4 regions of the Proteiniborus sp. DW1 genome follow, and region 2 is predicted to be linked to each of the others. Evidence: riboswitches for the same ligand, from Rfam matches in the RefSeq annotation. Region 2 holds a riboswitch; each other region holds the start of a gene.
What was found. Region 2 has a riboswitch for cobalamin ahead of DW1_RS06235 (energy-coupling factor transporter transmembrane component T family protein). Riboswitches for the same ligand answer to the same signal wherever they lie in the genome.
Positions count from the first base shown of each region.

Region 1 (8,210 bases), on a different contig from region 2:
CATATTATAGAATTGTTTTGCTCCCTCTGAACCAAACTTAAGCATGGTTCCCATTGCTGTATCTCCATCAATGTTTGCATTTTCACGTTTTATATCATTATCTTCTGCCTCTTTAAAGACTAGATCTTGATATATCTTCATGATTTTAGTATTCATTTCTCTAAGTCTTGTTCTTTCTGCTCTATAAAGTATGTACGCCTTAGCGGTCTCGACCCATCCATTTTCTATAAGAACTCTCTCAACTATATCTTGTACCATCTCAACAGATGGGTTTATATTCATCATTTCCTTTTCAATACAGGCTACTGTCTTCTCTGCTAATAAAAATGCAGCATCGTAGTCTTTTATACCTACAGAGCTTGAAGCCTTAAAAATAGCATTTGCAATTTTTTCAATATTAAATGGAACCTCACGCCCATCTCTTTTTATTATTTTTGTAATCATTTCAATTTCCTCCTTAGCACTATATATAAACTAGTATATTTTTCTGCATATGAATAATAGTGTTATTTATAATATAATATCCATATCGCCCTATATATAGTATATTAATCTTAACACACACTATATATAGAGGTCAATGGATAGACTAAAAATATCATTGGCTTCAAAATAATTTATATTATAAGCTAAGGTTAAACCCTTCTCCTAATACTTCATGCACAAAGCCAACTGTTATAAAGGCGCTTGGATCAGTAACTTTAACATAGTTTCTAATTTTTACATATTGCTTTTTATCAACCACAGTATTTATTATAGTCTTTCTGTTCTTTGAGAAACCTCCGTCTCCAACATACAGTGTCGTTCCCCTATTTATTTCATGAATTATATATTGATTTATAGCTTCACTTTTTTCACTAATTATCATTATGTTCATCTTTGTATTAAATCCAGCTATTACTTTGTCTATTATATAAGTATTAGCTAAAATTCCTAATAAAGCATATAGCCCCATTTCAATTCCAAATGCTAGCCCTGCAAAAAATACAATTAAAAAGTCTGCTAGGAACAATGCCTTGCCTATATCTACATGAAAGAATTTATTCAATATTTTTGCTGCAATATCAGTTCCTCCAGTAGAAGAGTTTCGATAAAAAACCATTCCCATTCCTATTCCTTGTATAAGGATACCATATATCAAATTCAGCATTATATCTTTTATTATTGGCTCATGTAAGGGAGTTATAATTTCAAATATATAGATGACCCCTGACAAAAGAAAGCTTGAATATATGGTATATCCACCAAAATCCTTTCCTATTAGTAAAAAAGCTAAGGCAAATAGGATAAAATTTGAAATTATCATTATTATACCTATTGATATAAAAGGAAATATTTTATTTACAACCATAGCTAGCCCTGTTACACCACCTGTAGCCAGATTTGCAGGAATTAAAAAATAATATAAGCCTGATGCCATTATTAAAATACCAAGATTAATGATTAAAAATCTCTCTATATTGGCTCTCATATTCAATTCTCCACAAATTATTATATTTCAAGGTTTCAGTTAACACAGCTCCTATGCCTATAGGACTCTTTGCTATAGATATGCCGCAATCTGTCATTACTCTAACTTTCTCTTCTGCAGTTCCCTTCCCTCCCGAAATAATGGCACCAGCATGACCCATACGTTTTCCTTTAGGGGCTGTTTTTCCACTAATAAATCCCACGACCGGCTTTATCATGTTTTCTTTAACCCAAAGTGCCGCCTTCTCTTCTGCAGTTCCTCCAATTTCTCCTATCATAACAACTGCGTCTGTTTCATCATCTTTGTTAAATGCCTCTAGAACATCAACGAAGTCCGTCCCATTAATAGGGTCACCACCAATTCCTACGACTGTAGACTGCCCTATTCCTCTTTGAGACAGCTGATAAGCAGCCTCATAGGTTAGTGTTCCAGAACGGGATACTACTCCTATTCTTCCTTTTCTATGAATATACCCTGGCATAATTCCAATTTTGCATTCTCCTGGTGTAATAATTCCTGGGCAATTTGGTCCAATTAACCTAGTTTTCTTACCTTCTAAATACCTTTTGACTATTATCATATCGTTTATAGGTATATGCTCTGTAATGCAGATTACTATCTCTAGTTCAGCATCTATAGCTTCCAGAATAGCATCCTTTGCGAACTTAGCAGGGACATATATTACAGAAGCTGTGGCATTGGTTTCACAAGCTGCTTCCTTTACTGTATCAAATACAGGTATATTCCCTGCTTTTGTCCCCCCTTTACCTGGAGTAACTCCTCCAACTATTTGTGTACCATATTCAAGCATTTGCCTAGTATGATACAATGCTGTTTTTCCAGTTATACCTTGCACTATTACTTTTGTATGCTTATCTACCCATATACTCATTACAATCCCTTCCCTTTCATATTAGTTAGCTCTACTATCTTTCTAGCACCTTCATCCATAGTTGCAACAGTTACTATATCTAGATTAGAATTATCTAGTATTTCTCTGCCTATTTCTACATTTGTCCCTTCTAAGCGTACTACTAAAGGAACATTTAATCCTGCTTCATTAGCTGCATTTACTATTCCTCTAGCAATGACATCACATTTCAGTATGCCTCCAAAAATATTAACAAAGACTCCTCTGACACGATTATCTGATAAGATTATCTTAAAAGCGTTAGTAACCTTTTCCTCTGACGCTCCTCCCCCAACATCAAGAAAGTTAGCTGGTTCTCCTCCATATGTCTTTATAATATCCATAGTAGCCATTGCTAGACCCGCACCATTTACTAAGAAGCCAATATATCCATCTAATGGAATATATGATAAATCATATTTTGAATCCTCAATTTCCTTTTTGTCTTCTTCGTTTAAATCTCTATATTCTAGCAGTTCTTCATTTCTATATAAACTATTATCATCAAAATTTAACTTTGCATCTAATGCAACTACTTTACCTTCCTTTGTTATTACCAGAGGGTTTATTTCAGCTAAGGTACAATCTTTTTCGATAAAACATCTATATAAATTCTTAAATATTTTTACTAAATCATTTGTCAAGGCTTCAGGTATATTAATATTTATGCATAGTCTTCTAACTTGAAAATCAGACAGGCCTATTAGAGGGTCTATTACTTCCTTAAAAATTTTATTTGGTGATTTTAATGACACCTCCTCTATATCTGTCCCACCTTCCTCCGAAGCTATTATAACTACCCTAGATGCCTCTCTGTCTAATGTTAATCCTACATAATATTCTTTGTCTATATCACAACCTTCTTCTATTAAAAGAGCTTTTATTTCTCTTCCTTCTGAACTAGTTTGAGGGGTCACTAACCTTTTACCTAATAATTCCTTTGAATATGCTACGACTTCTTCTATGCTTTTAGCTATTTTTACTCCTCCTGCTTTTCCTCTTCCTCCAGCATGAATTTGAACCTTTACTACTGCTATATCGCTTTCAATTCTCCAAGCAGCCCTTTCAACATCCTCTACCCTATGAATGACTCCTCCTCTAGGTACTGGTATTTCGTAATTCTTTAGTATTTCTTTAGCTTGATATTCATGAATATTCATTTTTTAGCCCCCTTACTTTATACCTTGAATAAAATATTTGTGAATATAATCTTAAAAAGTAGTGCAAAGGGATATGCTGCTCCATAGTATACTGTCACATCATCACTATCTGTTACTTCCATTGAAGCCGCTAGACCAGGCGTACTGGTCATAGCTCCGCATATGCCTCCTAAAAGCTATATAGTATTTAGCTTTATTATCCTCTTTCCAACAATATACCCTATTAGTATACTGAAAATTGATGTAGTCGCTCCCACTAATAATAGTTGAGCTCCTAGTGTCTTAATTAAATTTATGGCACTATAGCCATAGTTGAGCCTTACTATAGCAAGAAACATGTTTAGGCAAATATCCCTTACTGTAGATAATTGGTTTTTGTTCATACAGAGGCTTAGATGTCCAAGCTTTTTAATACTACCCAACCCTAATGCTACAATAAGTACTCCTCCTGTAGAGCCTAGAGAACCTGTAAAACTTCCCTAAATATTGAGAAATAAAAGTAAAATGGGATTTGTTACAAGTTTCGTAAAATTCAAATGTCATCCCTCCAAATAAAATAACTCAGCGAAATTTGCTGAGTTTATTACACATGAGTTATTGCACAATAAAAAAACCTTTCTTATAAATAGAAAGGGCATTATTAGTGCATAGCAGAACAAATAGAATATAAGTTCTACTATCAAATAACACCTCCTCATCCTCGTGAGTAATAAACAGCGCTGTTACCATTGGCAGGTCTCCTGACTTAGGAATGACAAACCTTACACCTTCCCATACATATTGTACAGTGGTATCTGTAAAGTTCTATCCATTACAGTGGCGGGACCGTGTCGGAATTTCACCGAGCTTCCCTTTTAAGTAATTTTATGAATAAAATTACACCAATAGCCACAATATTCAATTTTTCACTCCAATTTCAATTAGAATATATCATCTCTAATTCTTGTTGTCAACATTTCTTTATTCCCTTCTTATTAGCAGCATTTTTTATTCCTACAAAACGGCCCATAAACAATGAATAAATCCCTTTATCTTGGCAAAGGGATTTATTTATTGTAATCTTAATCCATTATTACAAATACTTCATTATTTCCTGTACACTAAATCTTCTCCTCTATACTTCCCTCTATTTGAAAATATACCTTTCTAAGCTCCTCCAGTTGTTCCTTTGTAGCAGCCCAGTATCCCCTTTCTTTAGCCTCTAGCATTCTTTCTAATATATCTAAATATGCACATCTGTTGTTTTCTTTCATTCTTTCACGCATATCCTCATCTGATATATAAGTAGAATACAAGCTATCAAATATCCAGCTTTTTACTTCATTTGTTGTAGATGAAAGACCTATTAGATTCTCAAATATTTTTTCTATCTTTTGAACACCATGATATTTGTTTTGAAGCATTCCTTCTATCCATTTAGGATTTAATAATCTGGTCCTTATACCTCGTTCTATAGACTTTTCTACACTATCAGTTTCTATTTTCTCTCCAGTAGTATCATTGATATATATCTTTGCCTTTTCTCCCTTAGTTACTTCAACCGCCTTAGCTAGTCCACCAAAATGCCCATAAAAATCATCTAAATCTGTAACCTCATATCCATGGTAGCTTCTTATTTGAGATACTATATCTACTTTAGATAGCATATCCTCAAATAAACCTTTTACTTTTTTCCCCCTATAATTTTTTGTATATACATTTCCTGTGTTTTGTATGAAAAGATTTCCTATTTGTTCTTCCATGTTCCAGTTCTTTGTTTCTATTAGCTTAGTCACTCCATTACCATATTCTCCTTCTCTAGGTCCAAATAGCCTAGCATATGATAATTCCTCTGCCTCCTCCTCTGAATAGCCTTGTTCAATAAGCTTTTTATATAGCTTTTTACTGTTGGCCTTGAAGTAGTTTAATTCATCAGACTCCTCTAAAAAATAAACCTCTCTAAAAATATTATTTAGCTCATCAACCATATTTGGGAACATATCTCTAAAAAAGCCAGACATATCAATAGTTATATCTATTCTAGGTCTGCCTAACTCCTCAATAGGAATAATTTCATATTGAAAACCAAACTGGCTTTTGTTTTTCAATATTCGCACTCCTAAATAGCTTAAAATCTGTCCTAATGTCTCTCCTTGGGTTCTTGATGTTTCTATTCCCCAAAGAACAATAGCTACATTGTTAGGATAAGTGTCATTCTCCTTCATATACTTTTCTATAGTATTTTCTGCTATTCTCCATCCTCTTTCATAGGCAACCTCAGTAGGGACTAAATGGGGATTAAATTGGTATAGATTATACCCTGTAGGAAGTACCTCCGGATTTCTGAATACATCTCCGCAAAGCTTTGCTGGCAAATATTCACCATTTAATACCTTAAGCAGGCCCTTCATTTCGTTACACTGCTTTGCATTATCCATGCATTTTTTCCCGTACTCTAAGGTGTCGATATATATACTGTCTAAATCTTTGCCTTCTAAAAAATCATCTACTATTTCAGAAGCTCTTTCATCCAGTCTTTTCAGTATATCAATATTATTAGCCTGTAAAAGCTTATCATAGTCTAAGCCTTCATGTTCACATACTATTCTTTTTAGAGATTTAACTTCTGCTCTGTCATATCTTAATATAAACTTCATATACTCTACTGCTTCCATATCTGAGTATCCTTTGCCAAAGGTATGAAGCCCATAGGGCACTAGGGTTCTTTTCATTCTATAGATCTCATTTTCTAGGGTATCCAAATCTTCTAGCTCAATATTTATATCTCTTGCCTTCTCTTTGAGTTTACTAAATATTTGCTCACATTTAGTAGGATCAGTCTGCTCCGCACTATGATACTCATCTATTAAAGACTCTATCAGCAGCAGGTCTCCATACAGTTCTCCTTGAACAAATGGAGGCGGCTGATAGCTTATAAGTAATGCATGAGCCCTTCTCTTTGCTATTGAAGATTCTGCTGGATTGGTGCAGTTATATATATATGCATGAGGAATATCATATACGAGCATATCTGGATAGCAGTCAGAGGACATACCACATTCCTTACCTTTTAAAAATTCAAGAGTTCCATGGGTTCCAACATGAATCATTATATCAGCTTTAAATTCTTCCTTTAACCATTTATAGTATGCCTGATATTGATGGTGTGGTGTTAGAGCCTTATCATGATATACTTTTTCTGGATTTTCATGTATTCCCCTAGTAGGCTGCAGACCTATGAAGACATTTTGAAATATCTTACCTGGTATTAAAAAATCATCTCTCTCTGTCATTATGTTTCCAGGAGCCTCTCCCCATTGAATACAAGTTTCCTTATAGGATAGGGTATCCTTCATATCTTCTATATAAGCTTTTGAGCTATACTTAATCATATGAGCACTTATCTGATCTTCTCCCCATCTTCCTGAGTTTACTATTTTTCCAGCAGTAAAGTAGTCCATTAGTTCTTCTTTAGTCAACGTATCTACACTATAGCCTTCTTCTTTAAGTGTATTAAGTATATTCTCAACAGATTCAAACGTGTTTAAAAATGCTCCTCCAAATATATTGCCTTCAGATGGAGGATAATTGTAGCATATTATGGCCACTTTTTTGTCCTGATTTTTCTTATATCTTAGTTCAATCCATTTTTTTACCCTATTAATTAGCTTTTCAACCCTATCCTCTATTATATCTACTTCTATTAATTCAATATCAAATTCCTCATCCCATCTATGGTTGGTAATTGCACCTACAGGATAGGTTTCTATTGAACCATCTATCTCTGGAAGCATTACAGTAGTTAAAAACTCAGAAGTACTAATGCCTCTTTCTGATTCCTTCCATTCTTCAATATATCTTTTAGGCATGAAAAAGGGATGAAGGCAAGGAACATTTATCTTAGTCAAAAGCTCCATAGCCTGTTGCGCATCCTCTCCCATAGGACCTGAGCCTAATCTAAATGACATAAAATTTATTATAAAATCTGTCTTTGGTGACTTAGGAGAAAATAGAACCTCCTCAATTTTCTTTAAATGTCTTCTCCCATATGACATGAATGCTATAGGTATTACATTTGCAAATTCAGATATTTTGCTGCATATTTTGGCTATGGCATTTTGTATCCTATTAGGTGCACTGTTGCCATAGTAAAATATGACAACTGTTGGCTTATTGTACTCTATATATCCAGAAGCAATATACTCGTCTATAGTTGAAAATCTCTCCATGGTTATAGGTGTGCATATTGATATTTGATTATACTGGCTAGGCTCCTTAGGCTCTGGAAGCTTTTCATATCCTCCATAGTCTCTTAATATTAGGTAAAGCATATTAGTTATCTCTTCAACGCCTGCATTTTTCCAGTACCTTCCTATGTTCACATAGTTTATAATGTCTTTATGCTTCCTAGACAGCATATCTTTATCTATAAGCTCTATTTCTTTCGCCATATTCAGCAATTCATCTGTAGGAAACTTTTTATCAGACTTATTGGCTCTATTTGTAACTTCACTTACGGAAAATTCCCCTAGTCTTGAAATAGAGCTTAAATTATTTCTTCCTATGTTTCCTATTATAACTGTATTGCAACTACTAGAATTACATGCATTAAAGCAAGTCTTTCCTACGTCCTCTTCGCTTCCCATTAAATCAAGTATGACAAAATCACTGTCTAATATAGCATTCTCAA
Region 1 is NZ_FMDO01000007.1:307,506-315,715, reverse strand. Features, by position in the region: gene DW1_RS02800 (anaerobic ribonucleoside triphosphate reductase) at 1-444, opposite strand, end outside; gene DW1_RS02795 (YitT family protein) at 623-1,471, opposite strand; gene sucD (succinate--CoA ligase subunit alpha) at 1,437-2,363, opposite strand; gene sucC (ADP-forming succinate--CoA ligase subunit beta) at 2,363-3,541, opposite strand; partial or broken gene DW1_RS15105 (hypothetical protein) at 3,559-3,993, opposite strand; cobalamin riboswitch at 4,254-4,442, opposite strand; gene DW1_RS02770 (cobaltochelatase subunit CobN) at 4,642-8,210, opposite strand, start outside.
Region 1: it holds a riboswitch for cobalamin, as region 2 does, so the genes downstream of both, DW1_RS15105 (hypothetical protein) here and DW1_RS06235 (energy-coupling factor transporter transmembrane component T family protein) in region 2, are expected to answer to the same signal.

Region 2 (8,210 bases):
CCAGCGATTATGGATGCTATATATAATGCTTGCGGAATCAGGATAAGAGACTTACCGGCAACACCAGAAAAAGTATTGACGACATTGTTAGAAAAACAAAGCAATATATAACTAAAATAGGTCGATGTGTTGAACACATCGACTTTTGAATATTTTTGCTCCTTTAATATGTTCAGCTGACAGTACTTGAAATGCCAAGTTCCTATTGTCACTCTGAGTGCAATGAAGAGTTTCGTCATCTTGAATCTTATTACTGTAATCCTAAGCTCTTAGGTAAAGGAATTTTAGTGTTAAAAATCCAACAGTGGTATATGACAAGAAGTTTTGGTATAATATACTTATTAAACACGTGAAGGTGATTGAATGGCTTATCAAGCATTGTATAGGAAGTTTAGACCAAAGACCTTTGACGATGTCATGGGGCAAGAACATATAACTACAACACTAAAAAACCAAATAAAAAATAATAACATAGCCCATGCGTATTTATTTTCAGGAACTAGAGGAACTGGCAAGACTTCCACAGCAAAAGTATTTGCGAGAGCTGTCAATTGTACAAATAGTCATGATGGAAACCCTTGTAATGAATGTGAAGTATGTAAGGGAATACTTGATGAAACTATAATGGATGTCATAGAAATGGATGCTGCTTCTAATACTAGTGTAGAAGATATTAGAGAGCTTAGAGAGAAGGCAAAGTATCCTCCAGCTAAATGCAAATATAAAGTATACATTATTGACGAGGTTCATATGATATCTAAAGGTGCTTCTAATGCTCTTTTAAAAATATTAGAAGAGCCACCAAAGCATTTAATATTCATACTGGCTACAACAGAGCCTCAAAGACTGCCAGCTACAATATTATCTAGATGTCAAAGGTTTGACTTTAAAAGGATAACCATAAAAGATATAATAGAAAATATGCAAAACATATTAGACGAAATAGGCATAAATGCGGACCCAAAAGGTCTAAATCTAATAGCTAGAAATTCAGATGGAGCGATGAGAGATGCCCTTAGCCTTCTAGATCAATGCCTTTCCTTTTCTGAAAAGAAACTGACCTATGATTACATTCTCTCCATACTTGGAGTAGTAAGTAATGATATAATATATGAGCTAACAGATTCAATAATAGGAAAAAATGCAGATAAGGCTCTTGAGCTTATAGAGCAAATAGTTCAAAGTGGGAAAGACATTAATCAGTTTATTAAAGACTTGATACTTCACTTTAGGAACCTAATGGTCATAAAGGTATCTAAAAATGTAGATAGTATGCTTGATGAAACAGAGGAAATGATAGAAAATCTTAAAAAACAGGCTGAAAATATAGACACAAGTGGTATAATAAATATACTTAGAATACTATCAGATGCAGAGACTCAGTGCAAATGGTCGTCTCAGCCTAGGGTAATACTTGAAGTCAGCATCATAAAGATGTTAAACGAAGCTACTAACAATGATTTTGATGATGTGATGACAAGACTTAGAAGGCTAGAAGAAAAGCTTGAAAATGGCACTTTTATTAAAGAGGCAGATTCTAGAAAGCAATCTGTATCTAATACTTCTACTAAGAGTACAGTTTCTGAAAAAGTAGTAGAAAGGCAACAATATATTCCAGTTGCTACTAATCAAAACAAATGCGAATTACGAACAGATATAGATATTAAAGAGATTAAAGATGAATGGAAAAATATATTAAAGGCTACAAGAGTTGAAAGAATATCTCTTCATGCTCTAATTATGGAAGGAAAACCTTTAAGTATAAAGAATAATATATTGACAATAGCTTTTGAAGATGGATTTAGATTTCATAAAGAGGCCATTGAAAAAAGTGAAAATAAGGAGCTTGTTCAGAAAATCATTAATAATTGCTTAAATTCTAATATAGAGATTAAATTTGCAATGGAAGATGACATTGTAGATGTTAATGAAGAAAAGCAGGAAGAGAAACAAGGCGAAGAGCTAATCCAAAAGGTTATTGATACTTTTGGAGAAGAACTAGTAAAAATTGAAGAATAATAAGGAGGTTTTTTTATAATGGCAAGAGGTGGATTCCCAGGAATGGGTAACATGGGAAATATGATGAAGCAGGTTCAAAAAATGCAGAAGCAAATGGCTGATTTGCAAAATGAGCTAAACGAAAGAGAAGTCGAAGCAAGCGCAGGTGGTGGAGCAGTTACAGTTAAGGTTAATGGAAAAAAAGAAGTGCTGGAAGTGACTATAGATAAGGATGTAGTAGATCCAGATGATGTTGAAATGCTTCAAGACTTAATCCTTGCTGCAACAAATGAAGCTTTAAGAAGTGCAGACGAAATGGTTAGTAGGGAAATGCAAAAGATAACTGGAGGTATGAATATACCAGGGTTATTTTAGCAGTTTCACTACAGCTTCCTACCTTTAAGTTTTATCAAAGGTAGGATTTAAATAAGGTGGAGAGTATTCTCCACCTAGTTTTTCTATGTTTAAATGCTGGAAACAGCTTAACTGAAAGGGTGATATAGATGGAGTATTTTGCGCCTCCTTTAGCCAGTCTAATAGAAGAATTTTCAAAACTACCTGGTATAGGCAGAAAAACAGCTCAAAGGCTTGCGTTTTATGTGCTAAACATGAATGCCGATGATGTAAATGAGCTTGCAAATGCCATAGTAAATGCCAAGAGAAATATTAAGTATTGTAGCATATGTAGTAATCTTACAGATACAGATCCATGCTTTATTTGTAGCAATACTAACAGAGATCAAACTACAATATGTGTTGTAGAAGACCCAAGAGATGTTATAGCCTTAGAGAAAACTAAGGAATTTCAAGGATTATATCACGTTTTACATGGAAGCATATCACCAATGGAAGGAATAGGCCCAGAGGATATAAAGATAAAAGAGCTTCTTCAAAGGATAAGAGAGCTAGATGTAGCAGAGGTAATATTAGCTACAAATCCTACTATAGAAGGAGAGGCCACAGCCATGTATATATCAAAACTCCTAAAGCCTTTAGGTATAAAAACCACAAGAATAGCTCATGGAATACCAGTAGGCGGAGACTTAGAATATGCAGATGAAGTGACTTTATCAAAGGCATTAGAGGGAAGAAGGGAGATTTAGGCTTTCTTCTTTTTTGTCCCCCTAAAATAAAGTTCTTCAACAAGTAAATAAAGTTCTTCAAAGCAGGAGAAATCTTAGATTAAAATCCAAGAAATCTCCTGTTTTTTTATTCCCTTTTTCTTTCCTCTTACCCTTCAACCAATTGGAATTGCTACAACTTCATTGCCTTATTCCCTTACTCCTTCCCACCTTAATCCTGGTTTCTTTTGAAGAACTTTATTTTCAGGTTACAAAGTTAGGACAGGAAAAAGTAAAAAGTTATAAGGGTTAAGAAAAAAATGAATATTTTTTAAATGTAGAGTTATGTACCTAACTCCAATAGAAATTATGGTATAATATAGGCAAGATTATCTAGTATATTCTAAAACTTTATAAATACATAGCAAATGAAAGGGGATGAGGGTAGTGGTTATAAATAAAAAAGCTTTATCCGAAGAAGATATAAAGATGAAATATATTACCCCTGCAATAGAAAAAGCAGGATGGGATATAAAAACTCAAGTAAGAGCTGAATATAGCTTTACGGACGGAAGAATTATAGTCAGGGGAAATCTTGTAGCCAGAGGGAAAAGAAAAAGAGCAGACTATATTTTAAGCTATAAACCTAATATGCCCCTTGTTATCATAGAAGCAAAAGATAATAATAAACCCATGGGAGCAGGAATGCAACAAGCTCTTAAATATGGAGATATTTTAGATATTCCCTTTATATATAGTTCCAATGGAGATGGATTTATCGAACATGATAATTTTACTGGGAAAGAAAGAGAACTTAGTTTAGAAGAGTTTCCAAGCCCAGATGAGCTATGGGAGAGGTATAAGGCAGGGAAAGGAATCCAAGCTCATGAAGAAAAGATTGTATCAGAAGACTATTTCTTTGATATGAGTGGTAAATTTCCAAGGTATTATCAGAGAGTAGCTATTAATAGAACTATAGAAGCTATATCAAAAGGACAAGATAGAATACTATTAGTTATGGCTACGGGGGAACGTGTCATAATAGTGATGGGTGCAGTTTGTGTTATAAGATCAAGGGTTTTAGGAACTTTAAACAAATATATTTCGTGCATTGCTTAGAGTAACTAGGATTTAGTTGTAGTAAGTAGTGCATGAAGATAAGGGTGTTAGCTATTGAAGAGTTAGTAATTATTTAATATTGATGTTAGTATATAGCTATGGACACTAAATAAGATTTTATATATACTAACAACCTAGGAAGGAAGTGTCCATAAAATGTCTAAGAGGAAAACATATACAAATGAATTTAAAACAATGATTTCTGAACTAGTATTATCAGGAAAAACACCTAAAGAGGTAGCCAGTGAATATAGCTTAAGTGAAACAGCAGTACGCAATTGGACTAAGAAGAAAGCTCCAATTAATGCAGTAGAAGGATATACTACAAACCTTGAGGAAATTAACAGAATGAGAAAAGAAAATGCTAGGCTCAAGGAGGAAAATGAAATATTAAAAAAGGCTATGGCTATATACGCAAAGAAATAAATCCTGATATACAGTTAGATATAATTTAAGAAATTCTACTATACACCCATAGATACTATGTGTAAGGTACTTAAATATCCCAAAAGTACCTACTATGACAAGCAAAAGGAAAAACCAGAAAACAAGTGGAAACCTATTAATAAAAAGCTTCAAGATGATATTTTAAAAATCTACAATGATAATAATAAAATCTACGGTGCCCCTAAGATTCGAGAGGAATTAAAAGCTATTAGATACGTGAGCATTAGTCTCAAACGAGTCCAAAGGCACATGAAAAAACTTGGTATTAGGAGCAGAATTAGTACCATAAAAAATTCTCTAACAATACTTCTATGTTAGAGAGTATTAAAAATGCTTATAATAGTAATATAGCTATTTATGCAGAAAGTGGAGGCTATATGTATTTAGGTTCAACTATTGAAGGAAAAGATATGGTCAATATTTTTGATTATAAAAGTTAACTAACTAGTAGACTGCAGAACTTTGGATATATAAAACTAGTAGCAAATAAGGATAATATGCTATGTAAAAAGGAAGAATCTATCAATGCCCATGAATTCCACTATACCAAAAGTGATTTTGATGGGGATGACTTTACTGCAATAAAAAAATCTACAGGAAAAGAAAGAAAATGTATAATAGCAAATGACAATGTATTTGCAGGGTGTTCACACCTACATCTGTGAGGTAATATTGACTTTGCTAAAAACCATATAAAAACATGTAAAAATTTTTCTTTATTGTAATTTAATAAAGACTATGTTATTATATTCAATAATTGAATATTAATTATTTAGGTTCATAAGATTAATAGGGAAATGGGTTTAAGTCCCATGCAGCCCCCGCTACTGTAATTGATGACGAAATCAACGTATATACCACTGGAGAAATCTGGGAAGGTGTTGATTAGGATGATTCATAAGCCAGAAGACCTGCCTATATAAGTTGTAAGCAACCTTCGGAGGGAAGGAGAGCGATATTTTTATGCATATTTAACATATATATTTATGAAAATATTAGATTCCCTGAGGTTACTTAGGGAATTTTTTTATGACCTAACCCAAGACTTTGAGAAAAAGGAGTATTTATTAGGATGATTTTAGGAGAAGAAAAGAACGTTAGAAGGAAATTAAATAAAATAAATCCAGAAGATACAATGGTTAGCCTTTTTATCATTCTATTTTACATATCATCAATAAAAACTTATAGACTACTAGTTGTAACTGGGATATTAGTTATTATGTACTCTCTTATAACTTGTGAGGATAGATCTTTTATTAGGTTAACCAAACCAGTGATACCCTTTGTTCTACTTATGCTCTTGCCAATAATAATACGATTAATTGTATATAGAAGCCTAGAAGATATTGATTTTACAATGATCATTGTATGTAAAGTTTTAATCTCCTCTATATTGCTAGGTACAATAGTTTCTAAGCATTCAGCTTTATATATGGTTGATGGGATATTAAACATTGGTTTACCACAGATATTTAACAGAATACTAGCTCTTACCTTTAGATATTTTCATATGATTGATGAGGATATAAAGAAAGGTAATAAGGCATTAATCAGTAGAGGAATTAATGAAAGAAAAGGATTATCTTCCCTTAGTATTTTTGGAGAATGGATAGGAGGATTTTTCCTTAAAAGCAGCAATCATAGCGATATGGTTTTCAATGCTATGAAGTCTAGAGGATTTCAAGGAGAGGCAAGAAATAAGAAGTTTAATAACAAGGAATTAATTCTTAAATCTTCTATGTTAGCCCTCTTTTTATTAGCAATTCTAGTTATTGATAGGAAGGTGTAAAATGGCAGTAAAAATTGAAAATTTAAGTTTCTTGTATCCAAACTCCCGAAGGGGCCTAGAGGATGTTAATTTAAATATAAAAGCTGGTAGAAAAACAGCAATATTAGGTGTAAATGGTAGTGGTAAATCAACTCTACTCTATCACTTAAATGGTATTAGTCTAGCTCAGACAGGCTCAGTGGAAGTATTAAAAAGGTACTACTTCATCAGCAGGAAAAAGTCTTATGTGTACTGGGCTTTGTAGAATATTTAAAGAAGACGGATATAAGGTATATCCTTTTAAGTCCCAAAACATGAGCTCTAAATTTTATATAACAGAAGAAGGGAAAAAAATATCAGTGGCACAAGCTTTACAAGCCAGGGCAGCAGGACTTAAACCAAGTCATCATATGAATCCTATACTACTCATACCAAACTCAGATAGGTAGTTGTAAATGGGGAAGAAAGAGAAAATATGGCTGCAAGGGATTATTTTAAATTTAGACCTAGATTAAAGAAAATGATCATGGAAAAGCACAATGAAATTCAATCAAATAACGATATTGTGGTTATCGAAGGGGCAGGTAGCCCAGCTGAAATTAACTTAAAAAAGAATGATATCGTAAATATGGGAATGGCAGAAATTGCGGATGCTCCAGTCTTATTAGTCACAGATATAGATAGAGGAGGCGCATTTGCTGCACTTTATGGGACTGTTATGCTTTTAGAGCCTCATGAAAGAGCTAGGATCAAAGGCCTTATTATCAATAAATTTAGAGGTGATAAAACATTACTTGAACCGGGAATTAAGATGATAGAAGATCTATTAAATATACCAGTAGTTGGTGTCATCCCTTATATTTCATTGGACTTAATAGACGAGGACTCCTTAATCGATAGAAACAAAAGCCCAAAAGCAGAAGAACAAAGCTTTGAAGAGGAAGAGTTGGAGCTAAATAAACTTAGCAATGGTATAAGGGCTAATATGGATATGGAATATATATACAAGATTATGGGCGTTAATAATGGTTAATTTGATTGTAGCAGTAATACTAGATTTTATAATTGGGGATCCATATAATTTTCCTCATCCTGTAAAATTAATGGGGAGGATTATAAGCATTGAAGAGAACCTAGCTAGAAGGGTTTCTGAATCCAATGAAGGTCTTAAAATAATGGGACTTATTATAGTATCTATAAATGTTTTCTTAGGATTTGTTATACCATTTTATATTATTAAAATTACTAAGTCCATATACAATACTTTGCAAGATTATAAATATCTATCTTATATACACTTGTATAGCAGCCAGATCATTACATTATGAAGCGAATATGGTTCAAAAAGAACTGGATAAAGGGCTAGAAGAAGGCAGGAAAAGACTATCCTATATTGTTGGTAGAGATACCTCTAATCTTGATGAAGAGGAGATTATAAGAGCAACTGTTGAAACCGTATCGGAGAATACCTCTGATGGAGTGATAGGCCCTTTGTTTTACATTGTATTACTGGGAGCACCAGGAGGACTAGCTTATAAATTCATCAATACAATGGATTCTATGCTAGGCTATATGAATGATAAATATAAGCACTTAGGCTACTTTCCAGCTAAAGTAGATGATTTATTTAATCTAATACCTGCTAGACTAACAGCTATTTTGATGAATATCTCATCTATAGGAAGATTTGATTTTATAAATGGAATGAAGATATTAAAAAGGGATAGAAGAAATCATAAAAGTCCAAACAGTGGTTATCCAGAAAGTGCTACTGCAGGGCTATTAGGAATACAACTTGGGGGTGGTAATTATTATCA
Region 2 is NZ_FMDO01000028.1:75,917-84,126, forward strand. Features, by position in the region: gene DW1_RS06195 (xanthine dehydrogenase family protein molybdopterin-binding subunit) at 1-111, shown strand, start outside; gene dnaX (DNA polymerase III subunit gamma/tau) at 364-2,019, shown strand; gene DW1_RS06205 (YbaB/EbfC family nucleoid-associated protein) at 2,038-2,373, shown strand; gene recR (recombination mediator RecR) at 2,502-3,101, shown strand; gene DW1_RS06215 (type I restriction enzyme HsdR N-terminal domain-containing protein) at 3,507-4,178, shown strand; gene DW1_RS06220 (transposase) at 4,335-4,604, shown strand; gene DW1_RS06225 (IS3 family transposase) at 4,662-4,943, shown strand; gene DW1_RS06230 (hypothetical protein) at 4,937-5,065, shown strand; gene DW1_RS15510 (hypothetical protein) at 5,123-5,290, shown strand; cobalamin riboswitch at 5,383-5,559, shown strand; gene DW1_RS06235 (energy-coupling factor transporter transmembrane component T family protein) at 5,698-6,414, shown strand; gene DW1_RS06240 (ATP-binding cassette domain-containing protein) at 6,416-6,658, shown strand; partial or broken gene DW1_RS06245 (cobyric acid synthase) at 6,639-7,294, shown strand; partial or broken gene cbiB (adenosylcobinamide-phosphate synthase CbiB) at 7,419-8,210, shown strand, end outside.

Region 3 (8,210 bases), on a different contig from region 2:
CAGAAGATTTTTGGACTTCTGTAAATCCAAGCATAGAAGATGTATTCTTGTATGTCTATAAAGATGAAGTCATTAAGGAGGAGTAAGCACAATAATGGACATAAAAATAAATGAATTTAAAAAGGTAATAACTTCTCCTGTTATAATAGGACTTTTGGTTTTATTTATAATTTTTAATTCCATTAAAATATTTGAAAATTCATACTTCAAAGACGAGCTAAAAGTATTAAATAAGATAGTGGATAGGGTTGGTTATAAAATAGACGACGAAATGATAAATAGATTTAAAGAATACTATGATGAACAGCTAGAAGAATTAAATAAAATCACAAAAGAAAAAAATTCAAAAGAATATAGTAGTATATCTGAATTTTATGCTGATCATAGGTATGGTATTGAAGAGACTTATGACAAAGAAGAAGTAGAATTTATTAAAGATTTCAGGATAATGGAAGCCTATTACTATAAGATTCAGGAAATAGATGAGTTTTATTCAAGTATTGATATTATGGAAAGAGCTGAAAATGAAATACTCAAATATGGGCTTAGTGGCAAGGCTGCAGATATAGTAAGGAAGCAGTATAAGGCTCTTAATGAAAGATTTCATCAGCTAGTCAGTAATAATGAGCATAAGAATCTATTTTTCATAGGAAAAGCTTATCAAATGCACTCTTTACTATTTAGAAACATATTAAAGACTATTATATTTGAAATAATCATATTAGTAGTTCTTATTACAGCATACTTAGTGAACTACGAATTTGATAACAGTACAGAAAATATAGTCTATTCAACAAAAAAAGGCAGGAATTTAGTTTTAGACAAGCTGCAGATAACCATGGCTTCAAGTATAATAGTAGCCACTATTATTTTGATTACTGGATTAGGTTTATATTTTATAGTTTTCGATTATTCAGGACTTTGGAATGTTCCTATAAGTAGTTATTATAACAGAGACTATAATTTTCCCTACTTGTCCTGGTGGAATATGTCCTTTGTACAGTATTTATTTTTTAGTGTAGGACTTGTTTACTTAATTGCATTGCTTTTTAATGGCATTGCCTTTATAATTGCAAGGTCTATAAAAAATACCTATTTTGCATTCTTTGTCTTTGCAATAATATTTGGACTATTTTTAATTGTTCCAGGGATGGCTCCTAGAGACAGTATTACTATTTTTATAGGAGGCTTTACACCTTTTTTCTTAATTATAAATCCCCATATGTGGTTTATGGAAAGTGGAGCTTTTACAACTTTTAAGTATTATGAATTGGCTACAGTAGCTATATGGTCATTAGCATTATTGGCTCTCGGGGCATTATCAATTAATAGATTTAAAAGACAGGATATATAGTGAGGTGAACAAAGTGGACATTATCTTAAATGAATTAAAAAAGATATTTAATATAAAATCTGTTATTTTACTAGTGTTGATAAATATAGTCATGTATTTTTTATTTATTGAATTTGAAATAACTTATTTTCCAAATGGCAGACCTGCCTTAAATATTTATAATATGTTTGTAGAAATGGAAAGTAGTTATGGTGAATTTATGGATGAAGAGGAATTTGAGGATTTCAAACTAAAATATGAAGAGGCAATAAAAGAAGCAGATGAGTATATTCAGTCTAGAGAAGATTTCAAGAGAGCAGGCATAAATAGTTATGAAGACTTTGCAAATATGGATCATGAAAACGAGGATTTGTATGAGCTTTATCGTGATGTAGTTTTCAAAAAGAAAATAGACGTATTTTGGGAGCTGCCTTGGAGGGAAGAGTATATTAGCTACTATAAAAATAAAGAAGAACTTATGATGGCACAGGCAAAAAATGAAAAACAAGAATTAAGAATTAAAGAAATATTAGAAAAAGACTTAGAGACTTCTGTCTTTAATGATGTTATATTTTATAACTATAATGAATTAATAAAGTCTGTAGCTAAAACTATATTGTTAAGTGTAATGTTTTTGATAACACCAATATACTTAAGAGATAATAAAGACAAAGTAAATTATCTTCAATACACATCTAAAACAGGAAGAAGTATATTTAAAAAGAAGATAATTGCAGGACTATTGGCATCTTTCATATTAGTGACTTTACAGTTTATATGTTTTTTCATAATGTATTCTACAAATAATACATCTATGTTTTTTAACTGTAATATAAATTCCATATACAATACTATTACCTCTTGGTATGACTTAACATTCATTCAATATATAGCTCTTACAGTAATAGGGACTTACATATTAGCTTTTGTATTTACATTGATACCTATGCTGGTTTCAAGTATTAGTAAAAACTACATAACTGCAATAGCTATTCAATTGCCTATAGCCTTATTTGCTTTCACTATACTGTTAAGATATTTGATTCATTATATGACAAATATCTGGTATTCAAAATATTTTACTGGGATACTATATATGATATTAATTTTTATTAGCACTATATCTATAATAATAAGGTGGAAAAGAGAGAAAAAAGCTGATATTCTATATTAGAAAATGGGGTTGCAATTTGTCAAGTTTGGGTGGTAAAAGGAGGTAGATGATACTTTGAGTATAGTGCATTTATTAGCTTATGATTTTTCTTTGCCAGAGATAGATATGAGAGTTTTTAAAGAAAAGATTGCTGGTAAATCAACAATTGGATTTGTACAAGGTTTTTCAGTGTCAAATTGTTATTGGTCAAAGGATGATATAGAAGTATCCAATTTTATTACTGGACAGTATTTGTATGATGTGGATTTAACAGAAGAAGATTCGTGTATAGAGAATTTTAAGAATTACTTGTTTAGATATATGAAGCCTAATAGTGAGATAGAGTTATGGAGTATCTGGCTTGGAGGAGATGATTCAAAACACTATACAATAATGCCAAGATTAAACAATGTGCCTTCAGAAGATGTGTCAATGGTTAATGATGAGATAGGTTATTTTGCTGAACATTATTTCAAACCTGTTAAAAGGGGAATAGAATTATCTTTGCTGAGTAAAAAGGATATTTTATTTGTACTAGAAAATACAGGAGTTTGCCTTATTATTAAGAATTAAAGAGTGCTTGTAGATATGAACTTTTAAGAGGAATTGCAAGATTATTACTTATTAGCATACTAGGTGAAAAATCCTTAAATAAGGGAAATTATATACAACATAAAGAAGTTATCAAAAATGTAACAAGATATTTTATTGACAAAAATTTATTTTTGAAATATACTAAGTTCGATAAGACAATTAAATAGTTTCAGGGTGCTTCTTTAAAAAGGAGTTAAAAGGGAAAGAGGTGTAAATCCTCTACAGCCCCCGCTACTGTAAACAGGGATGAAATCTTCTATAATCCACTAGGAAACTGGGAAGGAGAAGAGAGTAAAGTGAACTGTAAGTCAGGAAACCTGCCATGAAACGAGGTAACAACTGTTCCGGAGGGGAGCATGTGAATTTCATTATATGAACTTAACACATAGGGCGCCCTATGTGTATTTTTTTATGACCTAACCCGATTATTTCGGATGCTTTTATATTCCTCCCCTTTGAAATAGTTTTGTATTTAACTTAACTAGGGGAGGTGATTTTTTTGACAAAAAATATAATGCTTCAAGGAACTGCTTCATCAGTTGGCAAAAGCATATTGACTGCAATATTGTGCAGGATTCTGAAGCAGGATGGATACAGTGTAGCCCCATTTAAATCTCAGAACATGTCTTCAAAGTCAATTTTAATAGAAGATAACAAAGAAATATCCATAGCTCAGGCTATTCAGGCAGAAGCTGCAATGATAGAGCCTAACGAGAGCATGAATCCTATACTATTAAAGCCAATGAGTGATATTGGAAGTTTAGTAGTATTGAATGGATTGCCTTATAAAGTTATGACTGCATCAGAATATCATAAAATGAAGCTAGAGCTTAAGTGGGCAATAAAAGAGGCTTACAATAAACTGGCTCAACGCTTTGACATAATTGTTATTGAAGGTGCTGGCAGCCCTGCTGAAATCAATTTAAGAGATAACGATATTGTAAACATGGGTTTAGCAGAGTTAGTGGATGCTCCAGTAATTCTCATTGGAGACATCGACAGAGGTGGTGTTTTTGCATCTATATATGGAACTCTTATGCTTATGCCAGAAAGAGAAAGAAATAGGGTAAAGGGCTTTATAATAAATAAGTTTAGAGGGGATGTAGAATTATTAAAGCCTGGAATTAAAATGATTGAAGAGCTAGTAGATAAGCCATGTTTTGGAGTAGTTCCTTATATGCAGGTAGATTTAGAAGAGGAAGACAGTCTAATTGTAAAAAATGATTATAAAGAGTGGCAGAATCCCACTATGTCTATGGATATGAAACAAGAAGAGCCTAGCTTGAATCTTCAACGAGAGTATAGAGAACTAAGAAATAGAGAGTTTGAAAGACTTGCACATATAGTTAGAAATAGCATTGATATAGATAAGATTAAAGAAATAATGAGGTTATAAAATGTTAAATAGTATTATCCTAATTACCTCAGTAATTTTAGATTTTATATTAGGAGATCCACCTAATTGGCCACATCCTATAAGGTTTATAGGAATAGTTATAAAAAAGTACGAAAAGGTTGTGAGAAATGTAAAGTGGTTGGATCTAAAAATAGGTGGATTTGTACTAACTGCATCTACAATAGTTACAGTTTTAGCATTGTCTAGTCTTATTTTATACATGGCAGGATTAGTACATCCATTTCTGAGAACAGCTCTAGAAATATACCTTATATACACATTATTAGCTGCAAAATGTCTAGCAGTAGAAGCTATGAAAGTATATAAGGTTTTAGAATCAAATGACATAACTAAAGGAAGACAATTACTTTCCTATCTAGTTGGTAGAGATACTAGTCAGCTAAACAAGGAAGATATAGTAAGAGGTACTGTTGAAACTGTAGCTGAAAACACAATAGATGGGGTGCTTGCTCCACTCTTTTACTTAGGAATAGGCTTTTGTTTTAATATTCCAGTTCAAATTATTCTCTTGTATAAAACAATAAACACCCTAGACTCTATGGTAGGCTATATACAGGAACCTTATACTAAGATAGGCTTTGCATCTGCCAAACTTGATGATATAGCTAACTTTGTACCAGCTAGAATTGGAAGTGTATTTATGGTACTAGCTGGAGCACTACTAGGATATAAGGGCAAGAAGGGAATTCAAATACTAGCAAGAGATAGAAAAAATCACAAAAGCCCAAACTGTGGATATCCAGAATCAGCAGTGGCAGGGTTGTTGGAAGTACAGCTTGGCGGTACAAATATATATTTTGGACAAAGAGTATATAAGCCTACTATAGGAGATGCCCATAAAAGCCTTGAACCAGTACATATAAAAGATACCATAAAGATAATGTATGGTTCAGAGATTATTATGGTGCTCTTTATGATAGTCATATTTAATATTATCTAAACACATAAATAAGGAGAAATTCTTAATGAATAAACACGGTGGATATTATGGAGATGATTATGAAGAAATAGCAGATTTTAGTGTTAATATAAATCCACTAGGAGTACCAGAAAAGCTAATTGAAGCACTTAAAGAAGAACTTGAAAAAATGAAAAGATATCCTGAAATAGATGGCATAAGCGGAAAAGAAGTTTTAGGTCAATACTTAGGAATTCATAGTGAAAACATTATACTTGGAAATGGGGCAACGGAGCTTATTTATTTATATGCTAGGAGCCTAAGGCCAGAAAAGGTACTCATTGTGGAGCCCACATTTAATGAGTATAGTAAAGCTTTTAAAGTTGCTGGGAGCAATATATATAACTACTATACTGATGAAGAAGAGAACTTCAAGATACAAGTTGAAAAGCTTATTTCTAAAATAGACGATATAAATCCAAATGTATTAGTTATCTGTAATCCAAACAATCCAACAGGAGTGTTTACAGATACAGATAAACTGCTCCTTATACTCCATAAGCTTAATGAAATAAATGCATATTTATTTGTAGATGAGTCTTTTATAGATTTTGCTGATAAAGATTCACTCATACCTCTGGTAGAGAAATATAACATATTTATACTTAGATCAATGACTAAGATTTTTGCAGTACCAGGATTAAGAATAGGCTACGGTATAGGGAAAAGGGATACCATATTTCAGTTAAATCAGCTAAAAGAGCCGTGGACAATAAATAGTCTTGCTCTTAGGAGTATACCAGTGCTTCTAGAAGACAGTGATTATTTAAAAAAGACTCAAGGCTGGTATCATGAGGAAAAACAATTTTTATATAATGAATTAAAAAATATACCCAATATCAAGGTAATTGAAAGTGAAACAAACTTTTTTCTAATTAAGCTTTTAAAAGGTGATGCAAATTCCCTAAGGAAGTATTTATTAAATAAGAAAATCTACATTAGAAGCTGTGATGATTTTCAAGGATTATCAAATAAATATATTAGGATAGCTGTGAGAATAAGAAGAGAAAATTCCAAACTCATAAAAGAGCTAAAGCAATATATGAAAGACTAGGAACAGGAGGTTAATACAATGAAAAAAGTATCTAAGTTATTGTTGATTTCAATCTTAATAACTGCTCTATTTTCAAGCTCAGTATTTGCTTCAGCTACTACTTTAAAGATTGATGGTAGTACAAAAACCTTAACTACACAACTAAAGGAAGGAAGGAATTTTGTAGCAGGCAGTAGCTTGAAAAGTCTTGGATTAGACTATGCTTTAAATCAAAACACTGCAATATTAAAGAATAAAGAAGTAGAGTTTAAATTCACATTAAACACAAACAAAGTTAAAGTAAATAATACAGACTTCACACTAGATTCAAAGTCATATAAAAATGGACAAGAAGCATATTTGCCACTTAGATTCATACTTGAAACATTAGGCTATGATGTTACTTGGGATAAAAGCACTAATGGATTAAAAGCTACTAAGCAAAGTAAAATAACATATCCAGTGACAATAGAAAACAATGGGGTTAAATATACAGTATCAAAAGAACCAAGCACTATAGTATCCTTAGCTCCAGATGTGACAGAGACATTATTTGCCATAGGTGCAGGAGACAAAATAAAGGGAAGAACTCAATACTGTAACTATCCGGCAGGGGTTTCAGCTATAAAGAATGTAGGTAGCATGACTGAACCAAGTATAGAAACTATAGTAGACATAAATCCAGAACTTATAATAGCAGCTACTCACTATAAGGAAGAAGTACTTAAAAAGATACAAACAGCTAAGATAGGAATAGTAGCTAAAGATTCACCAAATACATTAGAAGAGATGTATGCAGATATATTGAAATTAGGAGCTATAGTAAACAGAAACTATGAAGCTAGGGCCTTAGCTTCAAGCATGAAGTCAAAGGTAGAGACAGTAAATATGTATACCAATAATATTAAGAATAAACCAACAGCTTATTATGTTGTCGGAACAGGTCAGCATGGAGAATATACAGCAGGCAAGGATACCTTTGTAGCAGAATTAATTAGAGTAGCAGGCGGAATAAATGCAGCAGATGATGTTACAGGCTGGAAGTATAGTTTAGAAAAGCTTATAGATAAAAACCCAGATATTATATTCGGTTCAGAATGGGATATTGATACTATGACTACAAGCCCTAACTATAAAGGATTAAAGGCTATTAAAAACAAAAATTTTAAAGCAGTAAGTGTGGATTTATTTAGCAGACCTTCAGCAAGAGCAACAGATGAAGGACTGAAGCTCTTAGTTGAAATGTTCCATAAAGACATAGCTAAAAAGTTAAGCTTCTAAATACTTTAAGGTATGTGATATTTCATGAGGAAAAATAACAACAGGATAAAGATTTTAATACTATTAGTTATATTAGTTTTTTTAATGCTGTTTTCCATAACCCTTGGTTCAGTAAAGATACCTTTAAATGAAACAGTGAGAATAGTACTTAGCAAGATTAGATATCTAGATTCTATAATTGATATTAGCAATGTTAAAGAATCAAATATATTCATTGTGTTAAGTATAAGGCTTCCTAGGATATTACTTGCTACTTTAGTCGGGAGTGTTTTAGCAGTTGTAGGCAGCTCTTATCAGGCCATATTTAAAAATCCAATGGCTGACCCTTATGTTATGGGTGTATCATCTGGGGCTGCCTTTGGAGCAACCGTTGGGATATTGTTAAAGCTTAATGTAGGTCTCCTTGGTTTTGGTGCTACTTCAATACTAGCCTTTGCTGGT
Region 3 is NZ_FMDO01000007.1:278,424-286,633, forward strand. Features, by position in the region: gene DW1_RS02610 (ABC transporter ATP-binding protein) at 1-86, shown strand, start outside; gene DW1_RS02615 (hypothetical protein) at 95-1,354, shown strand; gene DW1_RS02620 (hypothetical protein) at 1,368-2,507, shown strand; gene DW1_RS02625 (hypothetical protein) at 2,562-3,059, shown strand; cobalamin riboswitch at 3,236-3,420, shown strand; partial or broken gene DW1_RS02630 (cobyric acid synthase) at 3,595-4,458, shown strand; gene cbiB (adenosylcobinamide-phosphate synthase CbiB) at 4,478-5,437, shown strand; gene cobD (threonine-phosphate decarboxylase CobD) at 5,463-6,509, shown strand; gene DW1_RS02645 (helical backbone metal receptor) at 6,528-7,769, shown strand; gene DW1_RS02650 (FecCD family ABC transporter permease) at 7,794-8,210, shown strand, end outside.
Region 3: it holds a riboswitch for cobalamin, as region 2 does, so the genes downstream of both, DW1_RS02630 (cobyric acid synthase) here and DW1_RS06235 (energy-coupling factor transporter transmembrane component T family protein) in region 2, are expected to answer to the same signal.

Region 4 (8,210 bases), on a different contig from region 2:
CAGACTAGAAGGACGAACTAAGGTGCCTGAAAGAGAAAGTCTTGAGAGCTTGGCGTCACATAAGGCTTCTATGACTATATTTCTATCTGTACATATGATAGATGAGGTTGCAGATAGGCTGAAGAAGCACTATGGAGAAGATACGCCAGTTGCAGTTATACAAAAAGCTAGCTGGGATGACCAAAAAATAGTGATAGGAAATCTTAGCAATATAGCTGAAAAAGTGAAGGCAGAGGGAATAACTAAGACTGCACAGATATTAGTTGGAGACTTCTTAGGTGATGAGTATGAATTATCTAAACTATATGATAAGAACTTTAGCCATGAATATAGGAGTGCAAAATGAACTGGGCAGTAGTTACCTTAACTAAAGGAGGAACTCAGCAAGCCAAGAAAGTAAAGAGGCTGCTAGGTGATATAAGCTTAGATATTTATACTTTAGAAAAATGGGCTGATGAGGAAACAATAGTAATAAACAAAAATCTTGATGAATTTATAGGAAGTATATTTTATAGTTATGATATTATACTTTTTATCATGGCCACTGGAATAGTAGTTAGAAGCATAGCAAAGTATATAGTAGATAAGACCACAGACCCTGGTATACTAGTTATGGATGAAAAAGGACAGTTTATAATAAGTTTGCTATCAGGGCATTTAGGAGGAGCAAATAAAGCTTCTAAGCTATTGGCAGATAAAATAGGAGGACAGCCTGTAATAACCACAGCATCAGATGTCAATGGGTTGATAGCAGTAGATACCTTAGCAGAAGAATTAGAATGTTGCATATCTAGTATGGATAATGCTAAAAAGGTTACAGCGCTCATAGTAAATAATGAGCCAGTCCGCATAGAATCAGATATTAATATTGACATAAAGCTTCCTGATAACATAGTAACAGAAGGAGAGGCAAAGGGGACAATCTATATAACTAACAAACTTTTGAATATTAATCATATGTACCAGGTTCAGCTAATACCTAAAAATATAATAATAGGAATTGGCTGTAGGGCAGGCACTAGTAGTAAAGCCATAATAAATGCAATAGATGAAGCATTAAGATCTTTGAACATTGACTGTAGAAGTATACTGCATTTTGCAACAGTAGATGTAAAACAGAACGAGACGGGAATATTTGAAGCTGCAGAGCACTATAAAACCATTGTTAAAATAGTAGGAAGAGAAGAAATAAAGGCTATAGAGAGTAAATTCCAATGTTCAGAGTTTGTTAGAAAAGCCATAGGAGTAGGTGCAGTTTGTGAGCCTTGTGCCAAACTTACAGCTACGAAAGGACATTTTTTAATGAGAAAAAAATCCTATGGTGGAATAACCTTATCTATATGGGAGGAAGTATAGATGAACAAACTAGGTAAGATATATGTTGTAGGTATAGGGCCAGGAGATAGAGAGCATATGACTTCTCACGCTAAAATCGCTATAGATAAATCAGACATAATAGTCGGATATAAGACTTACATTGACTTGTTGGAAGATATGATAAAAAATAAAGAAGTGGTTTCTAGCGGAATGAAAAAGGAAATAGAAAGATGCATAGAAGCCTTAGAATATGCAAAACAAGGAAAAATTGTATCATTAGTTAGCAGTGGAGATTCTGGTGTATATGGAATGGCTGGAATAATGCTAGAAGTAGTATTAAAGGATGGAAGTGATGTAGAGGTTGAGGTAGTGCCAGGAGTTACAGCTGCAAATGCAGCAGCAGCTTCTCTAGGAGCACCTATCATGCATGACTACGTCACTATAAGCTTAAGTGATTTGCTTACAGACTGGTCACTAATTGAAAGAAGGCTTCATTGTGTAGGAGAGGGAGATTTTGTAGTATGTTTGTATAATCCTAAAAGCAAGGGGAGACAGCAGCAAATAGAGATAGCTAGAGAGATACTTTTAAAATATAAAAGTAAAAATACAATAGTAGGCATAGTTAGAAATGCTAAAAGATATGGTGAATCAGTTATAGTGACCACCCTTGGTGATATGCTAAAATATGAAATAGATATGTTTACGACGGTTATTGTTGGAAATTCAAATACATACTCAGTAAAAAAAATGATGATAACTCCTAGGGGCTATAGGCTATGATACTGGTTTTGTCAGGAACATCTGATGGAAGAAAAATAATAGAATTGCTGGCAAGTACAGGTTACTCTGTAATAGTATCTACGGCAACAGAGTATGGAAAAATGCTAGCTGAAATTGATAAAAATATAACAGAGATAATATCAGGTAGATTGGAAAAGCCTGATATGGAAAAGATAATAAGAGAAAAAGATATACAATATATAGTAGATGCTACCCATCCATATGCAGACAAGGTTTCAAAAAATGCTATTGCCGCAAGTAAATCTATGGGAATACAATATTTAAGATTTGAAAGAGAAGAGCATATATATGACGGAGCACACTATTTTCCGGACTATAGCAGTGCAGTACTATATTTAAAGGAAACTCAAGGGAATGTTCTATTGACCATTGGTAGCAATAACCTACATATCTTCACATCTTCCCTTGATATAGATAGGCTATATACAAGAGTTCTTCCTACCTATGCTGTAGTGAAGAAATGCGAAGAGTTGGGATTACTTCCAAGGCAGATAATAGCAGTCCAAGGACCCTTTACAAAAGAGCTCAATAAAGCCATATACAAAAACTATAATATAAAGCATATGGTGACAAAAGATAGTGGAGACGCTGGAGGAACTAAAGAAAAGATTGAAGGAGCAATGGAAACAGGGGTAAATGTGATTCTGATACAGCGTCCTAACATAGACTATCCCAATATATGCAATAGTATAGAAGAAGTCATAGATAGCATAAAGAAAAATTATAAAAATTACAACTAAATAGCTAAACATTACAGGTGCTTCTTTAGAAGGAAGTTAAAAGGGAAAGCGGTGAAAATCCGCTACAGCCCCCGCTACTGTAAGTGGGAACGAAATCATAATATGCCACTGGAGAAATTTCTCTGGGAAGGTTTGATAGTAGGGAGTACCACAAGTCAGGAGACCTGCCTGTAGATTTTATAAATAAGCCTTCGGTGGGAAGTGGTTATTTTAAGTATAGTTTATTATTTATACTATTGACCATAGTTTGCAAAGGCTATGGTTTTTTGTTTGCTTAAAACTACAATCTCATTACAGAAGGGGAATATTAATCATGAGGAGGAGAAGATGAAAAAAGGGATAATTGTAGCAAGCTTTGGGACTAGTTATGAAGAAACTAGAAAACTATGCATAGAAAGCGTAGAAAACAAAGTAAAAAGAGAGTTTTGTGAATACCAGGTAGAGAGGGCATTTACTTCTCAAATAGTGATCAACAAGCTAAAAAAAGGAGATGGTATATTAGTAAACAATGTAACAGAGGCATTACAGAAAATGAATCAGGAAGGCATTGCTCAAGTGTTTGTACAGTCTCTTCACATAGTGCCTGGACATGAGTACAACAAGCTTTTAAATCAAGTGAATTTGTTTAAAGAAAAGAATGATGATATGACAATACACGTAGGAGCACCGCTATTAAATGATGATACAGACTACAAAAAAGTAGTTGAGGCAATTGAGTTTAAGGCTCTAAATCAATACGAAGCTGTGGTTTTTATGGGACACGGAACTGACCATGCCTCAGACAGCAGATATGATTTATTAGAGAAGTATTTTAGAAAAGAGTACTCAAATAATATATTTATTGGAACAGTAGAAGGAAGTGTTAAGTTAGAGGACATAATACCACAGCTTCTAGAGAAAAAAATAAGTAGTGTGAAGCTAATACCATTCATGCTTGTAGCAGGAGATCATGCATTAAATGATATGGCTGGTGACGAAGAGGATTCATGGAAAAGCATGTTAATAAAAAATGGATTTCATGTAGAAGTAACTTTGAATGGATTAGGTGAAAATAAAAAAATTCAGGATATATTCTTATGCCATTTAAAGGATGCTATGAAAAATAGTTAACTAAAAATAGTGGGAGGAATGAGCTATGAAAAAATTAAGAGTATTATCACTTTTATTAGTTATTGTAATGATTAATGCAATATTTACAGGCTGTAGCCAAAACAATAGAAAACAGGATGAGATGGTAAACAGTGCAAACGAAGTTAGCAATGGAGAAGTAAAAGCTAATGAGGACACAGAAACAAGTCAACCTGTATCTGAATATGGAATAACTATTAATGAGGACAATGTAGTATTTACAGATGCTAGAGGGGAAGAGGTAACTATAAAAAAGAATCCTCAAAGAGTAGTTTGCTTATATAATTCCTATCTAGATATTTGGGATAGCTGTGGAGGAAAGGTAATAGGCAGAGTAGAGGAAGCAGAAGAAAAGCCTGTTGAAAACGCTATGTCAGCTGAAGTAGTTGGAACATCAGGATCTCCAAGTCTTGAAAAGGTTTTAGCATTAGAGCCGGATTTAGTTATCTTATCTAACGGATTCAAGGTTCAGGCAGATATGGTTCCAGTACTAGAACAAAATAATATTCAGGTTATATCCTTAGCAAATGACTATCTAGAGGACTATTATAAGTCAGTAAGACTCTTCACTGCAATAACAGAGAGAGAAGACTTATATGAAAAGCATATTAGCGAAGTTAAAAAGGGTGTAGATGCAATAGTAGAAAAAGCACCTAAGGATAAAAATTACAAGGTTTTAATCATATTTGCTTCAGCTAAAAGTATTACAGTTAGAAACTCAGAATCAATGGTAGGAGAAATGCTTAAAGATTTAAATACTATAAATATATCTGATACAGAAACAGATCCAGCAAGTGCTAAAGTTTTCAGCATGGAAAAAATAATTCAGGAGGACCCAGACTTTATATTTGTACAAACTATGGGAAGTGACAAAGAAAAAATAATGGAAAGATTAAAGCAGGACGTTGAAGATAATCCAGCATGGTCATCTCTTACAGCTGTAAAGGAAGGAAGATACATAGTTCTGCCAAAGGATCTGTATTTATACAAACCGAATGCAAGATATGTAGAGGCATATGAAGGACTAGCAAAAATACTTTACCCAGAGGTATTTAATTAATAATAGGGGCGTATAGTTGCTATTGAAGAAAGCCAATTACTTAATCTAATGAGAAATTAATTCATTGAAATCGCAAATGTAGACAATTAAAGAATAGTTTAACGGTAGCTTGATTACTATTCAGCTATCGTTAAACTTATACTACAAGGCTATACAGCCTATCTAAAATGCTAATAATCTAAGGGGAATAGAAACTATGAACAGTAGTAATACAAAGAAAGAAACGATTAAAAAGAGCTTCATTTTATTTATTTTTATGTGTATTGCAGTAGTCAGCTTTTTTATAAGTATAGGAAATGGAGCTGTAAATATATCACCTAAGGAGATAATAAATGCAGTTTTATTTGACAAATCTACAGTAAACTATCAGATAATATGGAATGTTAGATTACCTAGAACTATAGTAGCTGCATTTGTTGGCACATGTCTAGCCTTATCTGGAGCAATACTACAGGGAGTTATGAGAAATCCTTTAGCAGGACCTAATATAATTGGTGTTTCATCTGGCGCAGGGCTTATGACATTAATCATTCTAATACTCTTGCCTGACTTGTATTATTTAGCACCTGTGGGAGCCTTTGTTGGTGCACTGCTGGCTACTCTATTCATATATTTCCTAGCATGGAAGGAAGGAGTGCAGCCAACTCGTTTGATACTAGCAGGTGTGGCAGTATCCTCATTATTAGGAGCTGGAACAAATGCAATAATGACTTTTTTTCCGAATAAAGTAGCTGGAGTCATTGGATTTATGGTAGGAGGCCTTTCTGCAACTAATTGGAAGCATGTAAACACCATATTTCCATACGCAACAGTGGGAATAATATTGCTTTTACTCATACCAAACAAGCTGAATATACTAATGCTAGGAGATGAAGTAGCAACAGGGCTAGGAGTAAATGTAGAAAAGACTAGATTCATCTTCATAATAATATCATCACTGTTAGCCGGTAGTGCAGTAAGTGTTGTAGGGCTTTTAGGCTTTGTAGGACTTATAGTCCCACACATGACTAGGCTGTTTATAGGCTCTGATTATAGATACCTACTGCCAGCGTCTATATTTACAGGTGCTAGCATAGTCATGCTATGTGATACTATAGCAAGGCTTTTGTTTGCTCCTACGGAAATACCTGTAGGTATTATAATGTCAGCATTAGGAGCTCCGTTTTTCTTATACCTACTTAGAAGAAGAGGAGAATATTGATATGAAAATGAAGATTGAAAACATAAGTGTAAATTATGGAGAGAAGGAAGCAGTTAAAAATCTTAGTTTTAAAATAGATTCTGGTCAGATAGTCACCATCATAGGACCTAACGGCTCAGGAAAGTCTACTTTGCTTAAAGCTATGAGCAGATGTTTAAAGCCATCAACAGGCAATATCTATATAGAAGGAATTAATATAAACGAGATAAATACTAAAGTAATTGCACAAAAATTGGCTATATTGCCACAGGTAAAAAATGTATCATCAGATATTTCTGTAGAAGAGCTAGTATCCTACGGAAGATATCCTCATTTAAAGTTTGGTAAAAGGCTAGGAAAGGAGGATAAGGAAATAATAGACTGGGCACTAGAAAAGACGGGACTTCGCTCCTTAAGAAAGAGATTTGTTGCTACACTTTCAGGAGGAGAAAGACAGAGAGCATGGATAGCTATGTCATTGGCGCAAAAGCCAAAAATACTTTTACTTGACGAGCCTACAACATTTCTTGATATATCCTATCAGGTGGAGGTTTTAGAACTGGTAAAGGAATTAAATGAAACATTAAGTTTAACTGTAGTTATGGTTTTGCATGATTTGAACCAAGCAGCAAGATATTCAGATATGATTCTAGTTATGAAAGATGGCGAAATGTGCAAATTAGGAAGACCTAGTGAAATAATTAAGGAATGCTTATTAAAGGATGTCTTTAGGATAGAAGCAGATATATACGATGACAAGGTAAATAACTGTCCATACTTTATTCCCAAAAAAACTATTGCCTAAATAAATTTTTGGAAGTGATGATGTGATACAAATAAAAAATGTTACAAAAAAATTTGATGATTTTATTGCCGTAAATAATATAAGCCTAAACATTGATAGTGGAGACTTTATAGGACTTCTAGGTCCAAATGGGGCTGGAAAAACTACAATTATAAAAATGCTTACAGGACTATTAAAGCCAACTGAAGGAGAGATTTACATTAATGGGCAGAAAATGACTAGAAATAATAAAGACGCAAAAAAAATACTGGGAATAGTGCCTCAATATACTAATCTTGACAAAGAACTTACAGTATATGAGAATTTAGTATTTGCAGCTAAACTCTTTAGTATCAGAAGTTATAAACAAAAGATATCTGAACTATTAGAGTTTATAGAACTAGAGAGCTATAAGGATAGAAAAGCAATGAACCTATCTGGAGGTATGGCTAGACGATTAATGATTGCAAAGGCATTGATAAATGATCCAGAGATTATAATTTTGGACGAGCCTACTGTAGGCATAGATTTGAATGGCAGAAGAAAAATATGGGACATACTAAAGGCAATGAAGACTATGGGCAAAACTGTATTACTGACTACACATTATATTGAGGAAGCAGATTATCTTTGTAATAAGGTGTGTTTAATTGACAGAGGACAAATAATAGATAATAATACTCCTGATAATCTTAAGAAGGAACTGGGAGCTTATACTATGGAATACTTTGATAATGAGATGAAAACCATATACAAGCATTTTCAGAGTAAGGAAGAAGCAATAAATTACTCCAGCAAAATAATGAGCTTAAGCTATACCCTCAGAGAAACTACTCTAGAAGATGTATTTTATAACTTTACAAATAGGAAGGTAATATAAAATGGAAGTACTTACTGTGATGTGGAGAGAGTTTATATTTTTCAAAAGAAGAATTGGAAAGATTACTGCTAGTGCTGTTATGAACCCTATTTTATATCTTATAGCCTTTGGCTGGGGACTTGGAAGGGATGTAGTAATAGAAGGCTCAACCTATATGCATTTCATAATACCAGGCATAATAGCTCTTTCTACTATGAATACCAGCTTTAATGCAGTAGCTACTAGAATAAATATATCTAAGTTGCATGAAAAAAGCTTTGAATATTACTTAACTGCCCCTGTCAGAATGCCATTGATGGCATTAGGGCATATATTATCAG
Region 4 is NZ_FMDO01000007.1:295,770-303,979, forward strand. Features, by position in the region: gene cobM (precorrin-4 C(11)-methyltransferase) at 1-346, shown strand, start outside; gene cbiG (cobalt-precorrin 5A hydrolase) at 343-1,356, shown strand; gene cobJ (precorrin-3B C(17)-methyltransferase) at 1,357-2,097, shown strand; gene cobK (precorrin-6A reductase) at 2,094-2,858, shown strand; cobalamin riboswitch at 2,857-3,045, shown strand; gene DW1_RS02730 (sirohydrochlorin cobaltochelatase) at 3,186-3,968, shown strand; gene DW1_RS02735 (ABC transporter substrate-binding protein) at 3,994-5,046, shown strand; gene DW1_RS02740 (FecCD family ABC transporter permease) at 5,243-6,247, shown strand; gene DW1_RS02745 (ABC transporter ATP-binding protein) at 6,249-7,031, shown strand; gene DW1_RS02750 (ABC transporter ATP-binding protein) at 7,054-7,890, shown strand; gene DW1_RS02755 (ABC transporter permease) at 7,892-8,210, shown strand, end outside.
Region 4: it holds a riboswitch for cobalamin, as region 2 does, so the genes downstream of both, DW1_RS02730 (sirohydrochlorin cobaltochelatase) here and DW1_RS06235 (energy-coupling factor transporter transmembrane component T family protein) in region 2, are expected to answer to the same signal.